Regions from separate parts of the Streptomyces sp. JNUCC 63 genome, predicted to be linked through region 2. Evidence: riboswitches for the same ligand, from Rfam matches in the RefSeq annotation. Region 2 holds a riboswitch; the other holds the start of a gene.
What was found. A riboswitch is a leader RNA that binds a small molecule or an ion and turns the genes downstream of it on or off. The one in region 2 is predicted to bind magnesium.
Positions count from the first base shown of each region.

Region 1: it holds a riboswitch for magnesium, as region 2 does, so the genes downstream of both, ACX25U_RS05080 (NRAMP family divalent metal transporter) here and ACX25U_RS15190 (divalent metal cation transporter) in region 2, are expected to answer to the same signal.

Region 1 is NZ_CM135963.1:1,098,807-1,109,304, reverse strand. It holds gene ACX25U_RS05110 (metallophosphoesterase family protein) at 1-51, opposite strand, end outside; gene ACX25U_RS05105 (plastocyanin/azurin family copper-binding protein) at 48-344, opposite strand; gene ACX25U_RS05100 (sigma-70 family RNA polymerase sigma factor) at 967-1,569, shown strand; gene ACX25U_RS05095 (anti-sigma factor family protein) at 1,595-2,383, shown strand; gene ACX25U_RS05090 (ATP-binding protein) at 2,776-3,204, shown strand; gene ACX25U_RS05085 (hypothetical protein) at 3,201-3,773, shown strand; gene ACX25U_RS05080 (NRAMP family divalent metal transporter) at 3,950-5,590, opposite strand; M-box (ykoK) riboswitch at 5,903-6,078, opposite strand; gene ACX25U_RS05075 (phosphatidylglycerol lysyltransferase domain-containing protein) at 6,175-8,007, opposite strand; gene rodA (rod shape-determining protein RodA) at 8,180-9,373, shown strand; gene ftsW (putative lipid II flippase FtsW) at 9,401-10,498, opposite strand, start outside.
Region 2 is NZ_CM135963.1:3,338,435-3,348,932, reverse strand. It holds gene ACX25U_RS15240 (response regulator transcription factor) at 1-428, shown strand, start outside; gene ACX25U_RS15235 (HAMP domain-containing sensor histidine kinase) at 429-1,940, shown strand; gene ACX25U_RS15230 (hypothetical protein) at 2,016-2,348, opposite strand; gene ACX25U_RS15225 (ABC transporter ATP-binding protein) at 2,786-4,699, shown strand; gene ACX25U_RS15220 (DUF6325 family protein) at 4,830-5,294, shown strand; gene ACX25U_RS15215 (SHOCT domain-containing protein) at 5,319-5,612, shown strand; gene ACX25U_RS15210 (hypothetical protein) at 5,732-6,064, shown strand; gene ACX25U_RS15205 (hypothetical protein) at 6,071-7,405, shown strand; gene ACX25U_RS15200 (GNAT family acetyltransferase) at 8,211-8,390, shown strand; gene ACX25U_RS15195 (hypothetical protein) at 8,429-8,641, opposite strand; M-box (ykoK) riboswitch at 8,774-8,891, shown strand; partial or broken gene ACX25U_RS15190 (divalent metal cation transporter) at 8,891-9,624, shown strand; partial or broken gene ACX25U_RS15185 (MgtC/SapB family protein) at 9,747-9,866, shown strand; gene ACX25U_RS15180 (DUF4118 domain-containing protein) at 9,938-10,498, opposite strand, start outside.

The sequences.
Region 1 (10,498 bases), 2.2 Mb from region 2:
TTCGGCGTCGCCCGCCGGCTGCGGGGCGCCGCTGTCGTGGTACTCGGTCATCGGGTCACCTCCACGGTGGCGGTCATGAACGGGTGGATGGTGCAGAGGTAGGCGTAGGTGCCGGGCTTGGTGAACTTGTGGCTGTAGGTGGCATGGGTGGTCAGGGCGGCCGAGTGCAACGGACCGCCCGCTCCGGCGCTGGTGACGGTGTGGGCGTCGGTGTCCTGATTGGTCCAGGTCACCGTCGTGCCCACTTTGACCTTCAGCGTGGTCGGGGAGAACGCGAAGTTCTTGATCGCCACCGCGTCCCCGGCCACCGGAGCGGTCGACGCACCCCTGCTCGGGGGGCTCATGGGCATGCTCATGCTGGGCATGGGCGAGGCGCCGGGAGCGGAGCCCGCCGCGCTTCCCGGTCCGGAGGCACCGGGCATTCCGGCCGTCTGATGCTGACCCCGTCCAGGTGTGATGGCGCCGGCGCCGGCGGCCGAGGAATGCGACGACTGGCCGCATGCGCTCAGGAGCCCCAACGCGCCGGCGGTGGCGACGGTGGCGACGGCAAGTCCGGCAGCAGCGCGTGATCGCCGGCCTGGTGTACGAAGGTTCAGGTGCATGGTGTTCGTTCCTCGAAGGTGCAGGCGACATACGGCAGTTCCCCGGCAGCGGCCCAGGAGTGATGCGCCGTGGGCTGGTGATGCCTGTTTGGGGAAATGAAAGAGGAATGCCGTACATATCAGCTCTTGCCCGACTCCACGGATGGCGAGGGTCGCGCGGTTCGGTCGATGCGCACTTTTTGTGACATTTCTTTGGGGTCTTTGGGGTGCCGCGGATCGGCAGGCTCTCCGGTGCTCCGCGTGCACGGTCCCGTGGCGTCGTGACGCCTTGCGGGCGGGTGACGCCCGTATTGCCTGCAGGACGTCACTGTGTCCGCGCAGAGCGTCACGAGACAAAGCGGCAAATGTGAGCGATGATCCTCTTATGTCCTGGAGCTCCCGAAAACGTGGTCCAAGGACCGATCCGGATCGCTCCGCGCACCGTGTCTCTGGGAAAGGGACCCTTTCGGTCACAGACGAGGAACTGCTGCGCACCCTGTATGCCGAGCACGCAGGACCCCTGTTCCACTACGTGCTTCGGCTGACCTCAGGAGACCGGCAATGGGCGGAGGATGTCGTGCAGGAGACGTTGCTGCGGGCGTGGCAGCATCCCGCCGCGTTCGACCCCGCACGGGGCCCGGCCCGGGCATGGCTGTGCACGGTCGCCCGGCACCTGGTCATCGACGCCCACCGGGCCCGGCGGGCCAGGCCGGCCGAGGCCGGCGGCGAGGCGCTGGAGCGGGCCGCCGAGCAGGCGCCGGGCGAGGACGAGATCGAGCAGGCACTGCAGAGCTGGGCGGTGGCCGACGCCGTCCGGACGCTGTCCCCGGACCACCGCGCGGTCCTGCTGGAGACCTACTACCGGGGCCGGACCATGGCGGAGGCCGCACGGGTGCTGGGCGTCCCGCTGGGCACCGTGAAGTCGCGGACGTACTACGCCCTGCACGCCCTGCGGCTGGCGCTTCGGGAGCGGGGCATCGAGCCATGACCGTGGCATGGAGGAGGTGGCGGCCATGAGCACGGAGCACGACGACCTCCGGCTGGCGCTGGGAGGATACGTCCTGGGCACGCTGCCCCCGGCGGAGATGGAACAGGTGCGCGACCACCTCGCGGGATGCGCCGAGTGCCGGGCAGAACATGCGCAGCTGGCGGGACTGCCCGCGCTGCTGGCGACGGTGACCGCGGCCGAAGCCGCAGGCCAGACGGTGCCGGCGGCCGACGGGGACCTGGCCGACCGGCTGGTGGCGCGGGCGGCCGAGAGTGCGCAGGGCTCTCCGCCCGCGCGGCCCGCCGTGGCCGCGGTGCCCCAGGCGCGCGAGGCGGGTGTGCTGGAGAGGCTGCTGCGGCAGGCCGCGGCCCGGCGCCGCAGGACGTGGCGGCTGCAACTGGCGGGCGCCGCCGCCTCCCTGATGCTCATCGCGGGGGCGGCCGGCGGCACATGGCTGGCGACCATCGGGTCCGTGAGCAGTGAGGCGAAGCAGCCCGGACCGACCGCGCCGGCTCCTTCGCGCACCTTCTCCGGAAACGATCCCACCACCGGCGTCTCCGCCTCGGTGAAGGTCTCGCCCTCTGCCTGGGGCAGTGTCCTGCAGGTCTCCGCCAAGGGGGCGCCCGCCGGAATCACCTGCCGGCTGCAGGCGGTCGGGCCCGGCGGGGTGAGGGCGGACGGCGCCAGCTGGCGGGCGGGCGAGTACCCTCCCGGCACCGCGATCCCAGGGGCGGTCCCCATGTCGCCGGGTGCCATCGAGCACTTCGAGATCGTCGCCGGAAACGGTCAGAAGCTGGTCACGATCCGGGCGTGAGGTCGCCGGGAGCCCGCCCGACCCCGCGTCGGGCGGGCTCCTGGCGCATCGCACCGACTCCTCCTGGCGCATCGCACCGACTCCTCCCGGTGCGCCCCCTGCCCCGGCGCGTCAGGACGGCAACTTTCCAGGCGTGACCGCAGAGCGGCGAAGAGGCCAGGACGCCGTCGCCCCCGCGGAGGCGACGCGGCGAGCTCGGCCCTCCGCCGACATCGAACCGACTCGCAAGAAGTCGAGCAAAAGGTGCGAACGGCTCGAACTGTTCGGCATGCGCCGTGCGTGGAACTGACTGAGCGCTCCCCTGCAGGACCCGGCATACCGACTGCCCTTCGAAGCCGTTGGCGGTCCCCCACGTTCCGGTCTCCGCACATCCACAGAAGAGCCAGAAGACCATGTTTGCAACCGATTCCCCCCGCCCGAGCTCACTGCCCCCCCAGCGCTGCCGCCACGAGGCGCTGCTCACCCTGCCCGCGCAGGAGGCGCACGTCTCCGCCGCTCGTCACTTCGCGGCCGATCTGCTGGAGACCTGGAGTGTTCCCGAGAGCGAGCGGGACTCCGCCGTTCTCATCGTCGACGAACTCGCCGCCAACGCCGCCCAGTACGGCCGCGAGCGCATGACCCTGCTGCTCGTCCTCGACAACGGCACTCTGCACATCGTGGTCAGTGACTCCGGAACGGCCGTGGAGCGCCCTCGCCCCGACATCGCCCCGGACGAGCACGGCCGCGGCACCGGCATCGTCCAGTACCTCGCACAGTCGACCGAGGTCCACCAGACGCACAGTGGCCGCGAAGTCCGTGCCTGCCTGAGGTGCTCGGCATGACCGGCCCCGAATTTCCGTGCGAGCTGCGGCCACTTGCCAGGCCCGGCACCACAGCAGTGCGGCGGCTACCGGTCCACGACCACGGCGACCCCGACCCCGACCACGACACGGTGCTGTGCACAAGCTGTGGCGCCGGCCCCGGCGTACCGGGGGAGGACGTCACCCCGGACACCGGCGAGGACATCGACGCCCCGTCCCCGCACGAGGCGTACGCGAACGCGCCCAGGCTGCGCCGCGAGATGCACCAGGTGCTCGCCCTCGGGGCCGAGCGCGACGGCCGCCGGGCCAGGAACGTCGCCGGCCCGCCGGTCGACGCCGCGGTCGCCGAACGCGCCTGGCTGCTGCGTCGGGCCGCCCTCATGGACCGTATGGCCCTGGAAAACCCCGCCCCCGGCCCGGTCGGCGCCGCCGCGCAGACCGCCGAACAACTCCTGCTGTACGACCGCCGCCATCCCGAGATGGTGGCCGGGCCGCACCGACCCGACGCGATCACGCTCGGCTCCAGCCACCGCCTCTACGTCCGCCAGGAATACGCCGCCTGGGCGTCCGCAGGGCGGCACGGCACCTGAACCGACCCCCGACCCGCCAGGGACAAGGGCACCGGGCGGTCAGGTGAGGCACAGGGGTCGGCCCCTGTCCCTCGTGGTGGCGACGTCGGGACGGGCCGTGGAGAGCCGCGGTACGGCTTTCGCCTCACACGGAAGCGCCCCGCGAAGTCGCCCCCGCACGGGAGCCGTTGGCGCGGTCAGTGGCCGAGTGCCACCTCGGCGATCTTCATGACGACCAGGACCGTGGCGATCAGGAGATAGCCGCGCAGGGCGGTCATGCCGATCTTGCGGCTGGTGGACATGGCCGGCCTGGGGAGAGTGCGTAGCGGGGGCATCCGCCAGGACCGGGCGTCGGTGCGGTCGAGCGGCGGCGTCGGGGTGGTGCGGCGCCTGGCGAAGGAGTAGCCGGCGACGGCGAGGCCCGTCACCGCGCAGGCGGCCAGGGTCCACAGGATCGCGGCCGAGGAGAGGTCCGGGAACAGGACCGCCGCGGTGAGGATCACCGACAGGACCACCAGGACGCCGACCACCACGGCCGTGAAGGCGTTGGTCTTCGGGCCGTTCACCCACGGGCCGAGCACCTGGCGGTCGTTGCACAGCAGGAGCAGGAAGACCGAGGCGGAGGGCAGCAGCACCCCGGCGAGGGTCTGCACGCCCTCGGTGAGCAGGCCCAGCGGGGAGCCGGGGATCAGGACGATTGCCGCGGCGGCGGCCACCAGCCCGGCGTAGACGGCGTAGAAGCCCTTGGCGCCGCCGACCCTCCGGTGCAGGGAGTGCTTCAGTCCGAGGACGTCGCCGATGGCGTACGCCGTGGACAGGGAGACCGCGAAGGCGCCGATGACCGAGGCGTCCAGCAGGGCGATCGCGAACAGGACGCCCGCCACCCGGCCGGCCTGGTGCTCCAGTCCGCCGGCGATGCCCGCGGTGTCGGTGAAGCGGCCGAAGCCGTCGGTGCCGGCGAACGCCGCGGCGGTGAAGCCCATCATCGCGGCGGCCCCGATCACCACGATCACGATGCCGATCCACAGGTCGGCCTTCTCGTAGCGCATGAAGCGGGGCGTGATCCGCTTGTCGATGACGTAGGACTGCTGGAAGAACAGCTGCCAGGGGGCCACGGTGGTGCCGACGACGGCGATGACCAGCAGCATCACGGTGGACAGCTGCCCGCTGCCGCCCGGCAGGTTCGGCACGAGGAAGTCCCGGGCCATCTGCGAGGTGCGCGGGTGGATCATGAAGTAGACCGGGACCAGCAGCAGCGAGGCCGCGCACAAGGTCATCGCCACCCGTTCGAAGCGGCGGAAGGACCCGGTGAACGCCGACGCGACGATGACGGCGGCCGCCAGGATCACGGCGGCGGCCCTGGGCAGCCCCAGGTAGCCGGCCGCGAGGGTGATGCCGATGAACTCGGTCACCAGCGTGAGCGCGTTCAGCAGGAACAGGTCGATCACGCTGAAGGCGCCCCAGAACCTCCCGAACCGCTCCAGGATCAGCCGGGCGTGTCCCACTCCGGTGACGGCGCCGAGCCGCAGCACCATCTCCTGGTTGACGTAGAGGACCGGCACCAGCAGGAGCAGGGTCCACAGCAGGTGGGTGCCGTAGTTCTGCCCGGCCTGGCCGTAGGTGGCGAACGCGCCGGCGTCGTTGTCGCCGACCATCACGATCAGGCCCGGTCCGACGATGGCCAGCAGCGTCTTGACCTTGGCGGACAGACCCCGGCGTGCGCCGTGGTCGTCCAGCCGGATGGTGCCCAGGGCGCCGTGGATGTCGCCGAGGTGCGCCTCGTCCAGTACCGCCGGGCGGGGCGCCGCGGCGGTGACAGGCGTGGTCTCGGTGGCCATGTGTTGCCTCCCAGTCCCCCCGGGTGCCGGGGAGGGTCGGGGAGCACACGGCAGCCATCCCTCCTGTGCGCCGCGAGGCACGCGAGAGCAGCGCAGAGCCGCTCGCCGCTCGAGCGGTGGGAGCGCGCGGCGTCCGGGCGGGGGAGGTGGTCACCGCATGCCGGAGGAATGCGAGGACAGGCTGGTCAGGGGCCGACTTCGGCCCGGACTACTGCAGTCCATGTCTCTCGCCTCCTCCCGGCCGGCAACGCCCGCACACGGGAGCGTCGTCAACGACACGGCAAGGAGCAGCCGTCCGCCACGACGCGGCCCGGCCCACCCCAACTCGTCAGAGCTTTGGCACTCCACGGCGTACTCCCGCCACCCGCGGGAAGCCACTTGGCCTCACCCCTTAGGCCGGGGAGAGGTGTCCTGACCCTGGGCGTCTCTCGACGTCGTGGGGTCAGTGGCCTGTGTCCGTGAAGACGCCTCACCGAACGAGGTGCCTCATTCAAGAACCTGTGCAAGTGTACGTCCGGCCGGGGCGCGGCGGCGCTCCGTTGCCCAGTCTTGACGAGGCTTTGACGTGGAGGACGGCCGGTCGATCATCCAGGTGACCGGGGTGCCGGTGGTCCTCCGGGACGCTCGGCGGCGGCCCGCACCTCCGCGGGGACCTGTTCGGGCTTCCGCCGCCACGGCACGGGCCACGACAGGTTGAGGAACGCCTCGGCCTGGAGCGCGGCCAGGCTGATGCGGAGCAGGTCGCGGGCCGTGGGATAGACCAGGAAGCGCGGCTCCCAGGCGGGCTGGAACTTGGCGTTGAACTTGTACAGCGACTCGATCTGGAACCAGCGGGAGAGGAACAGCAGCAGGCCGCGCCAGGCGCGCAGGGCCGGCCCGGCGCCCAGGCGCTCGCCGCGGGCGAGGGCGGCGCGGAACATGGCGAAGTTCAGCGAGACCCGGCGGACGCCGAGGCCGGGCGCCTGCTGGAGGGCCTTGACGATGAGGAGTTCGTTCAGGCCGGGGTCGGCGGTGCGGTCGCGGCGCATCAGCTCCAGGGAGATCCCGTCCCTGCCCCAGGGCACGAAGTGCAGGACCGCGCGGATGTCCCCGCCCGGCGCGGGGGCGCCGTCCTCCGGTTCCTTGTGCGCGGTGACGACCACGCAGTCTCCGTCGTCCCGCTCGCCGAAGCGGCCCAGCGCCATGGAGAAGCCGCGCTCCACCTCGGTGCCGCGCCAGGCGGCGGCCGCCGCGCGGATCTGCTCCTTCTCCTGCCCGGACAGGTCCCGCACACGGCGGATACGGCAGGTGTAGCCGCCGCGTTCGATGCGGTTGACCATCTGCCGGACATTGCGCATCGGTCGCCCGGACAGGGTGAAGGCGCCGGTGTCGACGACGGCCTCGTCGCCGATCTCCAGCGCGTTCAGCCCGGCCTCGCGGGTCCAGACCTCGCCGCCGGTCTCGCTGCATCCCATCACCGCGGGCACCCAGGCGTGCCGGGCGGCGGTGTCCATGAACTCCTTGATGGCGCCGGGCCAGGCCTCCACGTCGCCGATCGGGTCACCGCCCGCGAGCATCACCCCGGACACCACCCGGTAGGCGATCGCCGCCTTGCCGGAGGGGGAGAACAGGACGTTCTTGTCGCGGCGCAGCGCGAAGTAGCCGAGCGAGTCCCGCTCCCCGTGCCGGTCGAGCAGCGCGCGCAGCCGCCGTTCCTCCTCCTCGCCGAGGAAGGGCACGGGCGTGGAGGGGCGCAGCGCGAGGTAGATGGTGGTCGCCGCGGTCAGCAGGCCCAGCCCGGCGAGCGAGTAGTACACGAGGTCGCCGGTGCGATCGACGGCGTAGTGGACCGGCCCCTCGATGCCTGTCAGGCCGTAGGCGACGTGCTGGAGCCGGTCGGTCAGGTCGGGCGCGCCGGTCTCGGCCTTGGGGTGCGCGCTGACGATCAGCAGGCCCGCGCCGAAGCTGAAGGCGCCCAGGACGAGGAAGTTCCACAGGGCCCGCCACCGGGTGCGCGGATCGGACAGCGCGTAGAACTCCCGGCGCGCGACCAGCAGCAGGACGAACAGCAGCACGGTCACCACGCCCGGCACGTGCTGGTGCCAGCGCAGCAGTTGCAGTACCGCGCCCGCGGGCAGCAGCAGCATCACCGCCCGCCAGGCACGCCGCTTACGGCGGCGCAGGGCGTGCGCGAGCATCACCATCGACACGCCCACGATCAGCGAGGCGGCGGTCGCCAGGGTGGACACCGCCCCGGGCAGGGCCACCGCGAGGGTGTGCACCCGCCCATGGCGCATACGGGGGAAGATCGCCCCCAGTACGTCCAGTACACCCACGAGCAGGCACAGGTAGCCGGCCACGGCCGGCACCCGGTTGTACGAAACAGAGCGAAGACGGGTCCGCGAGGAGCGTTCACCCGTGGCCACGGAATCCTTCACGAGGGGTCAGCGTACGGCCTGGTGAGCGGCCTGACCACGGGCGGGGTGCCGTGAACGCGCCACACGGCGACATGTTTCGCTTAAGAAGTTGCGCAACTGGTTGATGATAGGTTCCGCGTCGTACGGGACTCGGTGCGGCCCGCCGGGCACACCCGGAGGGAAGGAGGCGGCGATGGACGTCGGGAGCGGGCTCACGGGAACCTGGGGAGCCCGGACGGAGGGCCGGCGCCTCTGGCCGCCTCCCGGCTCGGTCCTGCGGCGGCTGGACTGGCCGCTGCTGGGCGCCGCGCTCGCGCTGTCGGTCCTCGGCGCGCTGCTGGTGTACTCCGCGACCCGGGGGCGCACCCAGCTGACGGACGGCGACCCGTACGCCTTCCTGACCCGCCAAGTGATCAACACCGTGATCGGGATCGCCCTGGCCGTCGGCGTCGTACGGCTGGGCCCGCGCCGGCTGCGCGACCTCGTCCCCGTCCTCTACGGCGTCACCCTGTCGCTGGTCCTGCTGGTGCTGACCCCGGTGGGCGCCACGATCAACGGGGCACGGCGCTGGCTCGTGATCGCCGGAATGTCCATCCAGCCCGCGGAGTTCGTCAAGGTCACCATCGTGCTGGCCATGGCCCTGCTGCTGGCCACCGAAGTGGACGCCGGCGACCGGCCGCGCCCGGACAGCCGCAGCGTCCTGGAGTCCCTGGCGGTGGCAGGCGTCCCCGCCCTGCTCGTCCTGCTCACCCCGGACCTCGGCCAGTTCATGGGCATCGGTGTGATCGTACTCGGGGTGCTGCTCGCCTCCGGCGCCTCCGCCCGCTGGGTCACCGGACTGCTGACGGCCGGCGCCCTCGGGGCCGTGGCCGTGTGGCAGCTGCGTCTGCTGGACCAGTACCAGATCAACCGGTTCGCCGCGTTCGCCGACCCGGCCCTGGACCCCGCCGGGGTGGGCTACAACACCGGCCAGGCCCGGATCGCGATCGGGGCCGGCGGCCTCACCGGACAGGGGCTGTTCCACGGCGCGCAGACCACCGGGCAGTTCGTGCCCGAGCAGCAGACCGACTTCGTCTTCAGCGTGGCGGGGGAGGAGCTGGGCTTCGTGGGCGCCGGGGCACTGATCGCCCTGCTCGGCGTGGTGCTGTGGCGCACGCTGCGCATCGCCCGCGACTGCCCCGACCTGTACGGGACGGTGGTCGCGGCCGGGATCGCGTCCTGGCTGGCCTTCCAGGCGTTCGAGAACATCGGCATGAACCTCGGCATCATGCCGGTCACCGGGCTGCCGCTGCCGTTCGTCAGCTACGGCGGCTCGTCGATGTTCGCCGCCTGGATCGCCGTGGGCATCCTGCAGGGCATCCGGCTGCAACGCCCGCTGTCCGCCTGATCCCGGCGGCGCGCCGCCCGGCCGGCCTCAGCGGCGCCCCCGGCGGCGCGACAGGGCCGAGCGCACCCGCCGACGGCGGCCGGCCAGCGCCGTACGGACCGCGGGTTCGCCGCGGGCCGCGGCGAGCAGGAGTCCTACGGCGTACAGGGCGGCGATCAGCGCGCTGCCGCCGTAGGAGAACAGCGGCAGGGGCACGCCCGCGACCGGCACCAGCCCGAGGACCCCGCCGAGGTTGATGAAGGACTGGACCGCGAGCCAGGTGACGATGCCGCCGGCCGCCAGGCGGACGAACGGGTCGGTACTGCGGGCGGCGATCCGCAGACCGCCCGCGAACAGCGCCGCGAACAGGCCCAGCACGGAGAGGGTGCCGACCAGGCCCAGTTCCTCTCCGGTGACGGCGAAGATGAAGTCGGTGTGCGGCTCGGGCAGTTGGCCCCACTTCTCGATGCCGGCGCCGATTCCGTTGCCGAACGGGCCGCCCGTGGACAGCGCGTACAGGCCGTGCACCACCTGCCAGCACTGGTCGTCCGGACCGGGGTCGCTCGCGCCGAGGCAGGCGAACCGGGACACGCGGTGCGGGGCGGTCGTGATCAGTACGGTGGCGAGCAGCCCCGCCCCCGTCAGGGCGGCCGCGAACAGTCGCAGAGGCGCACCGGCCAGCCACAGCAGACCGAACAGCACCGCGCACAGGATGACCGCGGTCCCCATGTCCCCGCCGAGCATCATCAGCCCCAACAGCAGCAGCGCGCCGGGCACCAGCGGTACGAGCAGATGCTTCCACTGGCCCAGCAGCCCGTGCTGCTGCTTGCGGGCCAGCAGGTCCGCGCCCCACACGATGAACGCGACCTTCGCGAACTCACTGGGCTGCAGCACGAACGGGCCGCCCAGGACGAGCCAGTTGGTGTTGCCGTTGACGGTCCGCCCCAGCCCCGGCACCTGTACCAGCGCCAGCAGCAGTATGGACCCGCCCAGCAGTGGATAGGCCAGCCACCGGTGGCACTTCACCGGCATCCGGGCGGCCGGCAGCGCCAGCGCGGCGCCGGCCGCCGCGGCCATGACCTGCCGGCGCAGGTAGAACGTCGGCGGCAGCCCCTGGCGCAGGGCCTGGATCTGCGAGGAGGAGAA
Region 2 (10,498 bases):
AGGTCTTCGCCCGGCTGCGCGCCCTGCTGCGCCGCACCAGACCGGCCGGCGTCGGCAGCGCGGTCGGCGCGGCGGCCGACGCCTCCGCCTCCGGTGACGTCCAGGCGAAGGAGCCGCAGGCCCCCGAGCGGCAGATCGAGGCGGCCGGGATCCGCATGGACCTCCAGGCTCGCCGGGTGTGGCGGGGCACGCGGGAGCTGGAGCTGACCCGCACCGAGTTCGAACTGCTGGAACTACTGGTCCGCAACGCCGGGATCGTGCTGGACCACTCCACCATCTACGACCGCATCTGGGGCTACGACTTCGGCCCCGGCTCCAAGAACCTCGCCGTGTACGTCGGCTATCTGCGCCGCAAGCTCGACGAGCCGGACGCGCCGCAGCTGATCCACACCGTGCGTGGCGTGGGGTACGTGCTGCGGGAGGACTGAGTGGGCCGCCTCCCGCGGCTGCTGGAGCGACCGCGGCCCCGGCTGTCGTCGCTGCGGACCACTTTCGCGGTGACGTTCGCCGTGGTGACCGCCGCCGTCACCATTCTCGTCGGCATCCTGTCGTACAACTCCGCGGCCCGTCTGGTGCGGGTGGACCAGCAGTCGGTGTTCACGCAGGTCGTGCAGGACGTGCGGAACGAGGTACGGCGCTACGACCTGACGCCCGCGGACTTCGCCTCCTCCCGGCCCGGCCACGAGCTGGTCCGGCCCAGCCGCACCAATGTGCAGGTGCTCGGCGCGGGCGGGGAGATCGTCGACCACGGCAGCCCCGAGCTGCCCGTCACCGCCCGGGACAAGGCCGTGGCGGCCGCCGCCACGGCCGGGAGGACCGCCGAGTACAAGGACGTCGTCGTCGCCGGTGACGTGTTCCGCATCGCGACCGTCGCCCTGGGCGGCGGCCGGGGCGCCGTGCAGGTCGCCCAGGAGTTCAGCGACACCGAGGACCTGCTGCGGGCGCTGCAGCAGCGCACGCTGATCCTGATGGGGGCCGTGGTGGTCGCGGCCGGTCTCTGCGGCTGGTGGCTGGCCCGCCGCATCACGCGCCGGCTGGTGATCCTCACCTCCGCCGCCGAGAACGTCGCCCGCACCCGCCGGCTCGGCGTCGAGGTGCCCGTCACCGGCTACGACGAGGTGGGCCGCCTCGGCCGCTCCTTCGACCGCATGCTGGGCCGGCTCGCCCAGTCCGAGGAGGACCAGCGCCGCCTGGTCCAGGACGCGGGCCACGAGCTCCGTACGCCGCTGACCTCCCTGCGGACGAACATCTCCCTGTTGCGCCGCATCGACGAACTGCCGCCCGCCACCCGCGAGGACCTGGTCGCCGACCTCACCCAGGAGGCCCGCGAGCTCACCGACCTCGTCAACGAGCTGGTCGACCTCGCGGCAGGCCAGTCCGACACCGAGCCGCCGCAGCGGGTCGACCTCGCCGACATCGCCGAGGACGTGGCGGGTGTGGCCCGCCGGCGCAGCGGACGCGACATCGTGGTCCGCGCGAGCGGCGACACGACGGCCGAAGGCCGGCCGGGGATGCTCCAGCGGGCCGTCTCCAACCTCGTGGAGAACGCCACCAAGTTCGACCGGGACGGCACGGCGCCCATCGAGATCGCCGTCACCGGGCCCGCCCGGCCCGGCATGGTCCGCGTGGAGGTCCTCGACCGCGGGCCCGGTATCGCCGAGGGCGACCTGATACGCGTCTTCGACCGCTTCTACCGCGCCGCCGACGCCCGCTCCCTGCCCGGCTCAGGCCTCGGCCTGTCCATCGTGCGCGAGGTGGCCCTGGCGCACGGCGGCGCCCCGTTCGCCTTCCGGCGCGCCGGCGGCGGCTCGGTGATCGGCTTCACGGTCGGCACGGACCGGGGCCGGCACGAGGGCGGGGGCGAAGGGACGGGGAACAGGGCACGGGGAACGGGGAGTGGGGCACGGGGAACGGTCCGGGACACCGGCCAGGGGATCTGACCCGTCGCCCGGATCGCCGGTCTCCCCGGCGGGGGCTCACCCGTCGCCCGGATCGCCGGTCTCCCCGGCGGGGGCTCACCCGTCGGCGGGGGCGCGCTCGCCGTCGGAGGGCGTTCCGCCCGCGGCCGCGCGCCTGCGGGACGCCGTCAGCAGCCAGGCCAGGTTCCCCACCGCCGCCCCGGCCGCCACGGTGGCGACGATCACCCCCGCCGTGGCGAAGCCGGCGTGGAACAGACGCGGCCGCGGGTTGAGGCTGTGCAGCCCGAAACCGCACAGCAGATAGACCCCGACGGCGGCGACCGTGAGGCTGACGACGAGCAGCGCGACGGTCGGCCCGAGTCCGTTCTCGCCGTTCTCGCCGTCCTCGCCGGACGAGGTGCCGGGCTGCGGACGATGTGCTTCCTGCATGGGTCCCCCGTCGACGGTTGAATGGCGAGCCAAGTCCCTACGGTACGTAGGGCCGCCGCCGGAGGCGAAACGGACGGCTCGGTCGCCGGGCGTGTCCGCACGATTGCGCCTCCGGTGCATCACCGGTGCACGAGCGGGCGCGCGGCGACACAAGGGGTCGCACACCGAGAGCCCGCCACCGCGTTCATGCCCCGGACCGCACCCCGACGCATCCACAGCACGCCCGCCTGCCGCTTCCGGTCGCGCACCGGACGCGTTGCACCGGGTGGTCACGCCGGATGATGCTCACCTGGCGTTCGAGACGGCGGGGGCAGGGGCGTATGACGACACGCGGGAAGCGCACGGGGGACAACGCCAAGCCGACGAAGGACGCGGTCGGCGCCCAGGAGGTCTCGGAGTCGGAACGGCTGCTCTTCGGCGGCCCGCTCCGCTACGACATGGGCTGGAACCACCACCACGGCTCGTTCCTGGAACTCGACCTGCGCACCATGATCGTGCGGATGCCGCGGCTGATCGGCTCCACCGTCCGGCTGGCCCGCCGTGCCGACCGGCGGGCCCTGTTCCAGGTCGCCGCGGCGGAGGCCGGCGGCGGTGTCGCGCAGGCGGTCGGCCTGGTCGCGGTCAACCGGGTACTCGCCCAGCTGCTGGGCCACGGCGAGACCACCGAACGCCTCACCGCCGCGGCCCCCGCGCTCATCGCGGTGGCCGTCACCGCCGTCATCGGCGCGCTGCTGAAGTCGGTCTCCACGGCCGGCACCGGACGGCTGGAGCCGAAGGTGTTCCGGGTGGCGACGGAGGAGTACCTGGAGCGGGTGGCCCGCGTGGAGCTGGCCGCCGTGGAGGACGAGGAGTTCCACAAGCTGCTGGACTCCGCCCAGTGGGGAGCCGAGTCCGCCCGGCGGATGATCAAGTTCTGTGTGTCGGTGATCACCGCCGCGATCGCGCTGGTCGCCGCCGCCGGCGTACTGACGGCGTTGCACCCGGCGCTGCTGCCCCTGCTGGCGGTGATGACGCTGCCGAGCGCCTGGAGCGCGCTGACCATCGCCCGCCGCCGCTACGTCTCCTTCCACACCTGGGTCCAGCACGCCCGGGCCGGCCAGTTGCTGGGGCGCCTGCTCATCGACGTCCAGGCCGCGCCCGAGGTACGGGTGCACAACATCGGACCGTTCCTGCTCAGGCACTTCCGCACGATGGCCGAGACCGGTGAGCGGGAACAGACCCGCCTGGCGTCCCTGGCCGCCCGCACCGGCCTGATCGCCTCGGGCTGGACGGGGCTCGCGACCGTCGCCGCGTACGGGGTGCTCGGCGTGCTGCTGTGGACCGGCACCATGGGACTCGCCGTCGCCGGCACCGCCGTCATCGCCATCCGCACCGGCTCCGCCAACCTCGAGGCCCTGGTCGTCCAGCTCAACTACCTCTACGAGGAGAGCCTGTTCGTCGCCGACCTCGACCGGCTCTGCCAGGAGGCCGACCGCCGCCTCATCCCGGAGACCGGCCGCCCCCTGCCGCGACAGGTCGACGCCGTCCGCTTCGAGAGCGTCACCTTCACCTACCCGGGCACGACCGACAGCCGTCCCGCCCTGGAGGAGGTGAGCGTCACCATCCCCACAGGGAAGATCATCGCCCTGGTCGGCAACAACGGCAGTGGCAAGAGCACGCTCGCCAAGCTCCTGTGCGGCCTGTACGCACCGGACGCCGGCCGTGTCCTCTGGGACGACGTGGACGCCGCCGAGGCCGACCGCGCCGACCTCTTCGACCGCGTCGCCGTCGTGGCCCAGGACTTCTACCGCTGGCCCTTCACCGCCCGTATCAACGTCGCGATCGGCCGCCCCGAGGCCCCGTACGACGACGATCTGCTGCACGCCGCCGCCGAGTACGCCGGCGCCGACGAGACCGTCGCCTCCCTGCCCCGCGGCTGGGACACCCTGCTCGCCCGCGGCTACAAGGGCGGCCACCAGATCTCCGGCGGCCAGTGGCAACGCCTCGGCATCGCCCGCGCCCGCCACCGCGACGCGCGGATCCTCGTGGTCGACGAACCCACCAGCGCCCTCGACGCCGAGGCCGAACAGCGCGTCTTCGACCAGATCCGCAACCTCGCCGCCGAAGGTCAGACGATCATCCTGATCACCCACCGCCTGCACAGCGTCCGCCACGCCGACACGATCTACGTCCTCGAGCACGGGCGCGTCGCCGAACACGGCACGTTCGACGAGCTGATGCGGCCGGACGCGGACGGTCCCGGTCTCTTCCGCCGCATGTACCTCGTCCAGGCCGAGCAGTACCGCATCGACGGCCAGGCCGCCGCCCTGCCCGCCCAGCAGGGCCACCCGGCCGTGGACCCGCGGCCATGAGGTCCGGCATGGGGTCCGGCATGGGGTCCGACATGGGCGCCGTCACGGGGGCCGGCCGCTGTCGGAAGTGCAGGCCATGGGGCCGAGTGCTGGAATGGCTGAAGGGGCCGTCCGCCTCAGAGGAGTGGCCATGACCGAGGATCTCCAGGAAATGGGGCCCGTCGACTATCTGATCGTCGAGTTCCCCGGCAACCGCATGACAGGAGAAGGCCTCCCCCTGCTCGTCGACCTGGTCGAGCGCGGCATCATCCGGATCATCGATCTCGCCTTCGTCCGCAAGGACACCGACGGATCGGTCGCGGCACTGGAACTGCGGGAGATCGGGGACGGGATCGACCTGACGATGTTCGAGGGAGCTTCCTCCGGGCTGCTGGACCAGAGCGACCTGGACGACGCCGGTGCCGCGCTGGAGCCCGGCAACTCGGCGGCGGTCCTGGTGTACGAGAACGTATGGGCCGCGCCGCTGGCCCGGGCGCTGAGGCGCGGCGGGGCACAGATGGTGGCAAGCGGACGCATTCCCGTGCCCGCGCTGCTGGCGTCCCTGGACGCGACCGAGATGACGACACCGCCGCCGAGTGGGCCCGTGGCCGCTTGAAGAAGCCGAGGGAGATGAGTGAACATGCCGGGACTTCTGCGCGGTGTCGCCCGCACCGCGGTGATTTCGGGTACGGCCACCGCGGTGTCCAACCGCGTCTCGCGGCGACAGGCGGGCCGATGGGCCCAGCAGGACTACGAACAGCAACTCGCGCAGCAGCAACAGCAGGCCCCGCCTCCCGCGGCGGCGGCACCGCAGCCGGACGCCGACGACATGACCAGCAAGATCGACCAGCTGAAGCAACTCGCCGACCTCAAGGCCCAAGGAGCGCTCAGCGAGGAGGAGTTCGAGGCCCAGAAGCGCCGGGTTCTCGCCTGAGGAAGCCCATGGGCGACGATCCCGCACGGCCGTGCACGCCAGGCGCGTCCGCCCAAGGCGGTGGATAGTGGGGTCAGGACGTCGTCCCAGTCGGCCGCCCGCCCGGTACAGGAGGCCCGATGCCCGTCTCACGGTCGCCGACCGCGCTCGCCGGCATCGCGATGCCCGGCATGGCCCTGACGGCCTGCGAGGAGCATGCGCAAGGCACGAGCGAGGGGAGAAACGGTGCCAAGGCCGTCGAGACGATCTCGCACCCGTCGGTCCACGGGTGCCACCGCTTCCGCGAGGGGGTGACCCACGTCACCGACTGCACGCAGAGCAACATCGTTCTGTACGGGAAAGCCGACTGCACCGAGCCCGCGGGCGGGCAGAGCGTCCACCTGGACCGGCAGATGTCGGACCAGGTGGCCCCCTCCTCGGCACCGTGGCGCAGCTTCGGCATCGTGAGCTGACCGGCCGTGACTCCCCGTGAGCAACCAGGAGGAGCCGGTGCGGGCGGCGAGCGCTCGGAGCTGGAGCAGCTGAGGGCCCGTGTCACCGAGTTGGAGGCCGGCAGGACCGCACGGGCGGCGCACCACCGGTGGAGGTCCTTCTTCTCGGCGCTGCTCATCGTCGTCGGCTGCATCCTCGCCCCGCTCTCCGCCGTCTCCTCGTGGGCGGCGGCCGAGGTCGACGACACCGACCGGTACGTCGCGACGGTCGCGCCTCTCGCCTCCGACCCCGCCGTCCAGGCGGCCGCGGCGAACCGGGTCACCGACGCGCTGATGAGCCGCATCCACCTGCAGACGTTGCTCGAAGACGTGGCCCCGGCGGACAGGCCGCGGCTGGAGAAGGCGCTCGGCAGGCTGGCGAACCCCTTGGAGGACGCCGTCCGCGGCTTCGTCCACGGCAAGGCCCAGGACGTCATCGCCTCCGACGCCTTCCAGCGCTTCTGGGTCGACGCCAACCGAGGGATCCACACGGCCCTCGACAAGGCGCTGACCGGCAGCGGCGGCGCGGTGAAGATCACCAACCAAGCGGTGACCATCGACCTGGCCCCCGTCGTGGACCGGGTCAAGCAGCGTCTCGTCAACGACGGCATGACAGTCGCCGGACGGATTCCGCAGATCCACACCGACTTCACCGTCCTGCGCTCCGACAGCCTCGGCGAGCTGAAGACCTACCTCCGGCTGCTCCGGATCGCCGGGTTCTGGCTGCCGGTGCTCGCGGTGGTGTTCCTCGTCGCGGGGTGGCTGCTCTCCGCCCACCGCCGGCGCGTCCTCGTCGCCGCGGTGCTCGGCGTCGCGGTCGCCATGCTGATCCTCGGCCTGGGCCTCACCGTCTTCCGCGAGGTCTATCTGAACAGGCTCCCGGCCGGCGTCTCGCAGCCGGCCGCCGGGGCCATCTACGACACCCTGACCCGCTACCTGCGCACCTCCGTGCGCAGAGTCGTCGCGCTCGCCGTGGTGATCGCGCTGGCCGCCTGGCTGACCGGCCGGGGACGGCGGGCGACCTTCGTGCGGGAGGCGTGGCAGTCGGGCATCCACGCGGTGCGCGCCGCGGCGGACCACACGGGTTTCCGTACCGGCCCGGTCGGCCCCTTCGTCCACCGCCACCGGGCCTGGATCACCTGGATCCTCGTCGCCGCGGCCGTCCTGACGTACATCCTGTGGAGCTACCCCACCGGGTGGGTGGTCCTCGCCATCGCCCTGGTGCTGTTGTTCGCCATGGCGGTGGTGGAGTTCCTCACCGAGCCGCCCGCACCGACAGCACCGACAGCACCGAGCGCGTCCGGCCTGGGTCCGGGCCGGTGACGGCCCCCGCCCGGACCTGCGGAGTTTTTTTCCGCTCGGTCGGGCGTCCTCGCTGTCAGTCCTCGATCGTGGTGAGGACGAACGCCGTGCCGTGCCCGACACCCCGACGTACGGCGGCCGGGCCTCGCAAGTGCCGGCAAGGGCGGGACCCGAAAGCCCCGCCCGTCAGAGCGACCCCCGCTCAGGGCCACACCAGGCGGTACGGCTGGTGCCCCGCCTCGTGCAGGCGGTGCGAGAAGTCCTGCCACTCGTGCAGCGAGTGGAGGAGGCGGGTCGCTGACCTGGGGTTCCTCGTTGAACAGTGGGCTGACCTGAGGAAGTGCCTCTCCGTAGTTCTCACGCGTCAACGCCGTTTCCCGGGCTCATGTGCCCTGGATGTGCCCTCGGCTTCACGCCGGCCAGAGGGCTTGAGTCTGGGAAATGTGTGAGCTGGGGCTCGCCCGGCCTGGGAAAACCGCACCACAGGCGAATCCGTTCCGGCGATGGGTTCCGGCGGTTTCAGAAGGCGAGTGCCCTGGCCAGGAGTACCGGTTCCCGGGGAAGGCTGCGGCAGGCGTTCGCGTTGTACGTAGGCGTAGCATGACTGAAGGGTGCGATGCCCCCTGATCGACGTGACCGCCGTGAGTGCGAGGAGGTGGACGGGATGAGTCCCTGCAGCAGTAGTCCCAGCTCCCATTCCGTTGCACCCGAGGCGCCCGGCGGCCACCGCACCGCCGTCTGACGGCCTGCCCCGACTTGAAGGGCCGGGCAGCGACAGCGCTTGCCGTCGGCGCGTCCGCGGGTGCCGATCAGGTGGAGGTGCGTCATGGCGATCACCATCACGCTGCCCCGTTTCCCCGTCTCCGCGGTCACCGAGCGTGGCCTGCGGCTGCTGCCGGCCGCCGAACCGGCGATCCTCGCTCTGGCCGACGCCTGCGGCATCGGGATGCCGGTGCGCCTGCTGGGGCTCAGCGTCAAGCTCGCCCGGTCGGCCGCGCAGAGCTGATCCACAGCGCAGCCGCTTGGAGGCAGACGGTGAACGATTCACGAGGTGAAGCGCGCCTCGCCGTGCGCCAGGCGGCGCAGCGGCTGTCCGAGGACGCGGCTGCCTTGATGGCGGCGTCCGCGGAGGCCGCCGAGGCCGGATTGCAGACGCGAGCGGAAGAGCTCCGACGTGCCGTACTCGTTGCCTGGAGCATCGGTGTGGCGCCCGAGGACATCGCCCGGGACGCCGGTGTGGAGGTCGCTGTGGTCCATGGATGGGTCGTTCCGGGCGGTACGCACCTTGGCTCGTGACCGCGTCAAGAACTCTTCAAGTACCTGCGCACGCGCGCAAGTACGGGGCCACACTTTTCGACTCTGAAGAGGCGCCTCGTTCGGTGAGGCGTCTTCACGGACACAGGCCACTGACCCCACGACGTCGAGAGACGCCCAGGGTCAGGACAGGTCTCCCCGACCTAAGGGGTGACCCCGAGTGGCTTTCCGCGCAAAGGGATTACGCCGTGAACCGACACCGCGGGCATCGCCACCAGCCTGGAACACAAGGCCGGGAAGCCGGCAGGAGTGCTGTTCGCGATCGCGCTGCTGGACGCCTCGATCATCGGCGCGTTCGCGGTGTCGCTGTCCACCGCGTACGCGATCGGTGACGTGCTCGGGCTCAAGCACTCCCCGCACCGCGGCGTCCGGGGCGCCAAGGGCTTCCACGCCGTCTACGCCGGTCCGGTGGCCGCTGCCGCGGTGATCGTGCTGATCCCCGGCTCCCCGCCGGGCCTGCTGACCGAGGGCGTGCAGACCCTGGCCGGGGTGCTGCTGCCCTCGGCGTCGGTGTTCCTGCTGCTCCTGTGCAACGACAGGGTCGTGCTGGGCCCGTGGGCCAACGGCCGCAGGACCAACGCGTTCACGGCCCCGGTGGTCGGCGTGCTGGTCGCCCTGTCGATCGTCCTGACCGCCTCCGTGCTGTTCCGGACATCTCCGCGACCGCGATCCTGCGCATCATGGCTGCCTGCGGCATCACCGGGGTGCTGGCCGTCGGATACTCCTTCCTTCGGCGCCGCAGCGGGGCGAAGGAGCCGATCGACCGCACGGGCCGGGACACGCGGCGGATGCCCCCGCTGGAGACGCTGACCCGGCCGGTGATGTCCACCGGCTACCGGATCGGCGCGGGCGCGCTGCGCACCTGTCTGCTGATCGCCACGGTCCTGGTCGTCATCAAGGTCGTCCAGGTGGCACTCGGCCACTGAGCACCGCTGGTGACACCACACGTACTCGGGCCTCTGCACGGGACGCCACAGGGGCCATCGTCCGGGGCCTCCAGCCCGCCCACTGCTGTCGTCTTGGTGGCGCGCCCTGAAGGAGGAGTCCCGTGCACACCCTGACCATTTTTGAGTCATTGACCAGGCTGACGGCCGATGTGGTCTGCGGGGCGCTGATCGGAGTCGAGCGGCAGTGGCGCGCCCGGATGGCGGATCTGCGCACGAACGTCCTGGTCGCTGCCCTGTTCGGGTCGCCCGGCAGCGCCACTGAGCGACAACGAGTGATGAAGGGCGGCGTGACTCAGGGGCGGGGTGCCGTTTCCCTCCAGATGGTCTGCAAAGCGGCGCCGGCCTGGTCGGCCAGGGTGACGGCGACCAGGCGCGCCTGGAGGGGCGGGGTGTGGCCGGGCGTCGGCTGGAGGAGGAATCGGCCGTGGAAGTGGCCGCCGGCGAAGACGCGCAGCTCGATGTCCTGGTCGGGCAGGCCGAGGCGGTCGACGTCCCATGTTTTGCGGCCGACGGTGACGGAGCCGTCGTTTTCGAGGCGGGGGGCGTGGCCGAGCAGGGTGCCGTACTGGAAGCGGCAGCCGCGCAGGTGGAGCGGACCGACTAGTTGGGCGCGTACGCACTCCACCACCGCGTCGGGCGAGGTCGCCGTTTGGGCCAGGCGGGCCGCGCGGTGGAGCTGGGCGAGGTAGTCGGCGTCGGTGATGGTGACGACCTTCAGGCGTCGGGCGCGGGCCGCCAACTGGGAGACGGCCAGTCCGACGGTGAGCAGCACGACCGCGGTGGTGATGTCGGCGGGGCTGCTGATGGTGAGCCGCTGGTAGGGGGCGGTGAAGAAGAAGTCGAACCAGACGGC